Regions from separate parts of the Blastococcus sp. KM273129 genome, predicted to be linked through region 1. Evidence: riboswitches for the same ligand, from Rfam matches in the RefSeq annotation. Region 1 holds a riboswitch; each other region holds the start of a gene.

The links. A riboswitch is a leader RNA that binds a small molecule or an ion and turns the genes downstream of it on or off. The one in region 1 is predicted to bind cyclic di-AMP.
Region 2: another riboswitch for cyclic di-AMP. It lies ahead of E9565_RS12140 (M23 family metallopeptidase); the one in region 1 lies ahead of E9565_RS02170 (C40 family peptidase).
Region 3: another riboswitch for cyclic di-AMP. It lies ahead of E9565_RS04460 (LysM domain-containing protein); the one in region 1 lies ahead of E9565_RS02170 (C40 family peptidase).

Annotation. Positions count from the first base shown of each region.
Region 1 is NZ_SSXB01000004.1:21,065-23,320, reverse strand. Features, by position in the region: gene E9565_RS02175 (M48 family metallopeptidase) at 1-267, opposite strand, end outside; gene E9565_RS02170 (C40 family peptidase) at 430-1,410, opposite strand; cyclic di-AMP (ydaO/yuaA leader) riboswitch at 1,517-1,665, opposite strand; gene E9565_RS02165 (hypothetical protein) at 1,880-2,200, opposite strand.
Region 2 is NZ_SSXB01000037.1:18,871-21,126, reverse strand. Features, by position in the region: gene ccsB (c-type cytochrome biogenesis protein CcsB) at 1-641, shown strand, start outside; cyclic di-AMP (ydaO/yuaA leader) riboswitch at 854-1,007, shown strand; gene E9565_RS12140 (M23 family metallopeptidase) at 1,182-2,256, shown strand, end outside.
Region 3 is NZ_SSXB01000009.1:72,404-74,659, reverse strand. Features, by position in the region: gene E9565_RS04470 (hypothetical protein) at 1-122, opposite strand, end outside; RNA gene rnpB (RNase P RNA component class A) at 156-557, shown strand; cyclic di-AMP (ydaO/yuaA leader) riboswitch at 773-908, shown strand; gene E9565_RS04460 (LysM domain-containing protein) at 916-1,866, shown strand; gene E9565_RS04455 (hypothetical protein) at 2,035-2,256, shown strand, end outside.

The DNA.
Region 1 (2,256 bases):
GAGGCGGGCGCCCAGCGGGGTCAGCCCGAGCACCGCCGACACCGCCAGGCCCAGCACGAGGGAGAGCAGCGAGGCCGGCCGCAGGGCGTCCGCGAACGCCTCGGCGCGCGCGATCCGGTCGGGCTCCAGCCCGGCGGTCGGATCCGGTTCGGTGTACCCGCCCGGGGGTTCGGGCAGGACGGTCCACGGGGTCCGCACGGCGATGACGACGACGACGGCGATCCCCAGGAGGGCCGCGGTCACCAGGGCGACCCGGCGAGCGCTCACCCGGGCGATCCTAGTGAGCCGGACGAGGAGGGCCGGTGACCCCGGGTGGGGTCACCGGCCCTCCTCGCGGCCGCCGAGGCGCTCGGCCCACGATGGCGCGGGCCGGCTTCCGCGCCTCGGTCCGCTCCTCGCTCGCGCCTCGCTGCGGTGCTCCCGCGGCTGTCACCCGGCGATGCGCCGAGCGCTGTTGTAGCTCCCCATCGAGTCCAGGCTCGCCACCTTCACCGGCTGACCGGACGTCGACGCGTGCACCATCTGGCCGTTGCCGATGTACATGCCGACGTGGCTGACCGGGCTGTAGAAGAACACCAGGTCACCCGGCTGCAGCTGGCTGCGCGAGACGGGCGTGCCCATCTGGCTCTGCGACCGGCTGGAGTGCGGCAGCGTCACACCCGCCGCGGCGTAGGCGTAGGAGGTCAGGCCCGAGCAGTCGAAGGCGTTCGGCCCACCGGCGCCCCAGACGTACGGGTCGCCGATCTGGGCGAGCGCGGTGTTCACCGCGACCTGGGCGGCCGAGCTCGGCGCGGTGACGGCGCTCGGCGCGGGCAGCGCGGCGCCGCCGTGCGCCCGGGCCACCTGCTCCTGCTGCGGCGCGGTGAGCGCCTCGTAGCGGCGCTGGTAGTCGGCGATCTTCGCCTCGAGCTCCTCCTGCTGGGCGGCGATCCGCGCCACCGTGCGCTCGGCGTCGGCGGCGGCCTCCGCTGCGGCGTCGCGGGACCGCTCCGCGTCCTCGGCGGCCTGCGACACCTCGCCGAGCACCGCGTTGGTGTGCCCGGCGATGGCGTCGAGGGTGCCGAGCTGGTCGACGAGGTCCTCGGCCGAGTCGCTGGTCAGCAGGGCGTCGAGCTGCGTCATGCCGCTGCCGGTGTAGGCGCTGCGGGCCAGTCTGCGGATGTGCCCGTCGAGGGAGCCGATCCGGGCCTCCGCCTCGGCAGCGGCCTCGCCGGCCGCCTCCGCCTCGTCCTGGTGGCGGGCGAGGACGACGCGCGCCTCGTTGAGCTGCTCGGAGACCACCTCGAGCTCGTGGCTGGCCTCGGCCACCTGTGCGGCGACGTCGTCGGCACCGGGGACGGCCGATGCCGTGCCCGGGAGGGCGGTGACGGTCACGGCGGCGACGGCGGTGACCAGGAAGCCCGTGCGCACCGGGCCGAGGCGACGGGTGCGGGGGGTGCACCGGCCGGCGGTCCGGAGCTGTTCGGGGGCGTGCGTCAGCAGTGCGTGAGGGGTCGCCACGAGCGGCGGCTCTCCGTTTCTTCCTCTGCGACCGCCGACCGAGTTAGCTGACGGGTTCGGGCTGGGAAGACTGGCCCTATCCCCCGCGCACCGGCGGACCGGCTGCGGGAGAACTCACCCCAGGAGTGCGGTGGGTCCCCGGTACACCGTGGGCGCCAGTGGTGCGCGCCCGGCGGTGATTAGGCGGTGTCCGGTCGAGGCCATCCATCGACGGATGACGACCACCCGGCCGGACGGCGAGAACCCTAACGACCGTGATGCGGCCGTGACAAATGGTGGTCGGAGAAACCTGTGGGACGAGAGTCCCCAGGTCAGGGGCACGCCTCGCCGCGGAGCCCCCTGACGCTGTGTGAGGGAGGCGGTCGGCGCAGGCCGGAGCTCAGCCCGTGCGCCGGCCATCGGACCGGCCGCCGCCGTGACCGCCGGCGCCGTCCGGGTGCCGCAGCGGGGGCACCAGCCCGCCCTCGGCGAGCGCCCGGACGGCCCGCCGCTCCACCTCGTCGAACTCCACCACCACACCCGGCGGTGGGACGACGACGTCTTCCGCGGCCGGGGCCGGGCCGCCGCGGGCGCGCCCGGCCATCGGGACGACGACCGGGTCGACCCCCTGCCACCCCGGTGGGGCCCCGAGCAGCACGGTCACCACGCAGTCGGCGCAGCCGGTCCCGCGGGCGGTGCAGGTGTCGCAGTCGATGAGCATGGCGTTCTCTCCTCCGTGAGTCGCTGCGCACGCTAGGAGGAGGCACCGACATTTCC
Region 2 (2,256 bases), on a different contig from region 1:
GCACGGCGGCCCTCTTGGCCGGCGTCGTCGCCTTCCTCGTGTTCGGGCTCCGTGCTCCCGTGCTGCGGGGGCTGGGGCTGTTCGTGCTCGGTCCCGTGGTGTTCGGCCTGGTCCTGATCGGGCTGTACCTCTATGCCGAGTCGGGGCCGCTGATCGCCGCGCTGCGCTCCGACTGGCTCGCTGTGCACGTGTCGGCGGCGATCCTCTCCTTCGGCATCTTCATCGTCAGTGCCGTGGCCAGCGTTCTGCTCCTGGTGGCGGCGCACCGGGAACGGTCGCGGAACGCAGGTGAGGAGCTGCCCGTCGGCCTGTGGGGCCGGATGCCCACGGTGGAGGCGCTGGACCGCGTCGCCCACCGCACGGCGGTCTTCGGCTTCCCGGTCTGGACCTTCGCGGTGGTCGCCGGGGCGATCTGGGCGGAGAGTGCCTGGGGACGGTTCTGGGGCTGGGATCCCAAGGAGACGTGGGCGTTCATCTCGTGGGCCCTGTACGCCGCCTATCTCCACGCTCGTACCACCGCCGGGTGGCGTGGCCGGCCCGCGGCGTGGGTCAACCTCGTCGCCTTCGCCAGTCTGGTGTTCAACCTGCTCTTCGTGAACCTGGTCTCGACCGGGCTGCACTCCTACGGCGGGGTCTCCTGACCGTCGGAGGTGGCGGGGCGCACGCGCACAGCGATCCTCTCGGGGTGCGCGGCATGGCTCCTCCGCGCATGGGCACGTGCCGGCCGGCACCAGCCCCGCACCCTTCTGCCAGTCATCACTGAGGCGATCCGTTACCCGACCGTGACAACTAAGCGTCTTCGTACTACCGTCCTCTCCGGTCCGGCCGAGCCCCGTCCTCAGAGCGAGGACCTCGACCGGCCCCGCCGAACCGTCCGCTTCCCAGCCGGACGGACCGGGGACCCACCGATCCCCCTGGGGTGAATCCGGGTGCGCCTGCGCGCACCCGGTAGGGCGCCTTCCCGCCCGAACCCGTCAGCTAACCCGGTAGGCGGCCAGGAAGAACGGAGCGACGCCGCCTTGGCGCCCCTGCACCATTGTCATGCCCCGACCACCGTCGCATCCGAGGGCAGCTCCGCCCGACGCGGGGCTCGGACCGTCAACTCAGCCAGCACCTCCGTACCCACCCGTGCCAGTCGAGCCCCGCGGCGGACCCCCCGCCGCGGCGCGGTCGCCGCAGCGATGGCGGCCTTGCTCGTCGCGGCGGCCGCGCAGTCGGCACTCGCCGCCCCCGGCAATCCGCCACAGGCCGTGGCGGCGGGGAGTGAGCTCGCCGCGGAGATCGAGCGGATCGACCAGCTCCTCGCCGCTGCCGAGGAGAAGGTGCAGCGGGCGACCATCGAGGCCGAGGCGGCTGCCGAGGCCTCGCGCGCCGCCCAGGCAGAGCTGGCATCGGCCCGGGCCACGGCGGACGCGGCGGCTGCGGAGCTCGCGGCCGCGCAGGCCGCCGTCGAGCAGGGGCAGGAGGACGTCGCCGCCGTGGGTCGGGAGCTCTACATGGGGGCTGACCCACTCGGCGACGCGGCGGTCCTGCTGGAAGCGGCAGGGCCGGAGGAGGTGCTGCAGCGGGCCGCGACCATGGACCTGCTTGGCGAGGACCGTGCGGAACGGTTGGAGGCGTTCGAGGAGGTCCAGCAGCGGCAGGAGGAGGCCGACCGGGCTGCGAAGGCCGCGGTCGCGCAGCAGGAGACGGCAGCGCGTGCCGCCGCCGAGGCCGAGGCGGCCGCGCAGGCTCAGCTGGGGGTTTCGCAGGAGGCGTACGACGCCGCCGCCGCGGAGAGGGCGGCTCTGGAGGAGCAGCTCCGCGCGGCCGAGACGCAGCTGCTCGCCAGTCGGGGGGTGGCCGATCCCGCCGCCGCCTGGGAGCAGGAAGAGCGCAAGGAGCTGGTTAGAGCTCAAGCCGGCACGGCTTCTCTGGTCGCCGGCCGTGTCACGTCCTGCTACGGCAACCGGTCCGGGACCAACCACAACGGCGTCGACATCGCCGCCCCCATCGGGACGCCGATCTACGCCCCCGAGGGCGGCGTGGTCCTGCACGCCGGCACGGCGAACGGCTTCGGCTACGCGGTCTACATCGAGCACCCGGACGGCACGATCACCGTCTACGGTCACATCAACCAGTACTTCGTGACCTCGGGTCAGGTCGTCACGGCGGGCCAGCAGATCGCCGAGGTGGGCAATAGAGGTCAGTCGACCGGTCCGCACCTGCACATCGAGACGCACACCGGGGGGCTCTACGCGAACCGCGTCAACCCCA
Region 3 (2,256 bases), on a different contig from region 1:
CGGCTGAACAACCGCTTGAGCAGGTTGGCCTTCACGAGTCCCGAGATCAGTCCCACGTCGTCCTCCTCCCTCGGGTGTGGTGCATTGATCGACGTCCGGTACCCGATGGCGAGGGGGTCCATGTGCCGGACGCCTACACTTCCTGGCACGACGGACGAGTCGGCCGGGCGGTCGCGTCGGCGGGGGAGACTCCGTCGCCGAGGAACGTCCGGGCTCCACAGGGCAGGGTGGTCGTTAACGGCGACCCGGGGTGACCCGCGGGACAGTGCCACAGAAAACAGACCGCCGGCGTTCGCGCCGGTAAGGGTGAAACGGTGGTGTAAGAGACCACCAGCACGCCGGGTGACCGGCGTGGCTCGGTAAACCCCACCCGGAGCTAGGTCAAGAAGGAGCGGCGGTCCGCCGCCGCTCCGCGCAGGCGTTCGAGGGCGGCCCGCCCGAGCCTGCGGGTAGACCGCTGGAGCCTGCCGGCAACGGCAGGCCTAGATGGATGACCGCCCATCGGGAGGCCGTGAGGCACCCGTGGACAGAACCCGGCGTACAGGCCGACTCGTCCGTCGCCCTCGCGCGCCGGCGTCCGGGGGCATCACCCGAACGGGTGAAGCGGAGGCGCTGCGCGCACGGCTGGTGACACCGAGTGCCTTTGCGCGGAGGGTCCGCGAAAAGGCCCGATCCGAGCTTCTGGCTCGCCGACGGCCCTGCCTACCGTTTCGATCGTCCGCTGACCGGCGGACCCGGATGGCCGCCCGCCGAACCTGCCCACGGCCGCCCGGCAGCGAACACGACGGGCAGGGCGGGGGACCCACCGTTCGTGGTCCTCCGGGATCTCGGGGTGAAGCCGCGCCTCGCGCGGCCGGGCAGCTCTCGCCCGAACCCGACAGCTAACTCCGCAGGCGGCGAGAGGCTCACCACTCCATGCCCAAGAGCACCCGCACCGTGGGGCGTCACCGGCGCCCCTCCCGCAACCGCACCACGACCGCCGTGGCCTACCCGGCCGTCGTCCTCGCCGCCGCATCGGCCCTCACCATGGGGGCCATCAGCCCCGCGGCCGCGCACACCGGCCAGCACGCGGTCAACCCCGGCGACACCCTCAGCAAGCTCGCGGCCGGCCACGGCACCACGTGGCAGAGCATCTACGACGTCAACCGCGACACCATCGGCGCCGACCCCAACCTGCTCCGTGTCGGGCAGGTGCTCACCATCGGCGGCTCCGGTGCGGCACCGGCGCCGGCGGCGCCCGCGCCCGCCGCAGCCTCCTACACGGTGGTCGCCGGCGACACGCTGGGCAAGATCGCCGCCCGGCACGGCACCACCTGGCAGGACCTGCACGCCCTCAACCTCGGCGTCATCGGTCCGGACGCGAACGTCCTGCGCGTCGGCCAGGTGCTCGCCCTGACCGGCGGCGGGGTCGTTCCCGAGCGGGCCAGCCGGGACGAGCGGCCCGCCCCGGCCCCGGCGCCCGCTCCGGCTCCGGCGCCCGCTCCGGCTCCGGCGCCCGCCCCGGCTCCGGCGCCCGCCCCGGCTCCGGCGGCCACCTCCGCGGCCTACGACCAGTGGGACGCGCACGTCCGCCCGGACGTCCAGGAGATCGCGGAGGTGCACGGCGTCGGGACGGTGCTCACCCGTCCCGGCCACAGCCCCACCGCGGGCCTCGCGGCCGATTTCATGGTCTACAGCGACTCCGCCAAGGGGGACGCCGTCGCCCAGTACGTGATCGACAACGCGGCCCGGCTCGGCGTGGAATACGTGATCTGGGAGCAGCGGATCGCCGGCACGTGGACCGGGTGGGCCTGGCAGGGCATGGAGGACCGCGGCTCGCCCACGGCCAATCACATGGACCACCCGCACGTGACCTTCCTGCCGTAACCAGCGCTGGCACCTCGTGCGCCCCCTGCCCGGCTGCCGGGCAGGGGGCGCACGTGCGTTGGAGCTGGTCGCACGCCGGTCACCCGCGGTCCGCCCGCCGGATGCCGGGGCGTCGTCTTCGCTGGTCAGGGTCGGCCCCACCTGTCCTTCGACCCCAGGAGCACCCCCGTGCCATCCCGCGCCCGGCTTCTCGCCCCGTCGTTCCCGGCCGCCGCCCTGCTGCTCGCCGCCACCGCCGCCCCGGCCGGTGCGGTGCCGCCCCCCGCACCCGCCTTCGCCGAGCTGGCCACCTTCGAGGTGAGCGGTGAGGTCGCCGAGATCCTCGCCGTCACCCCAGACGGCCGGACGCTGCTGTACACCGACTCGGCCACCGCCGAGGTCGGCCTGGTC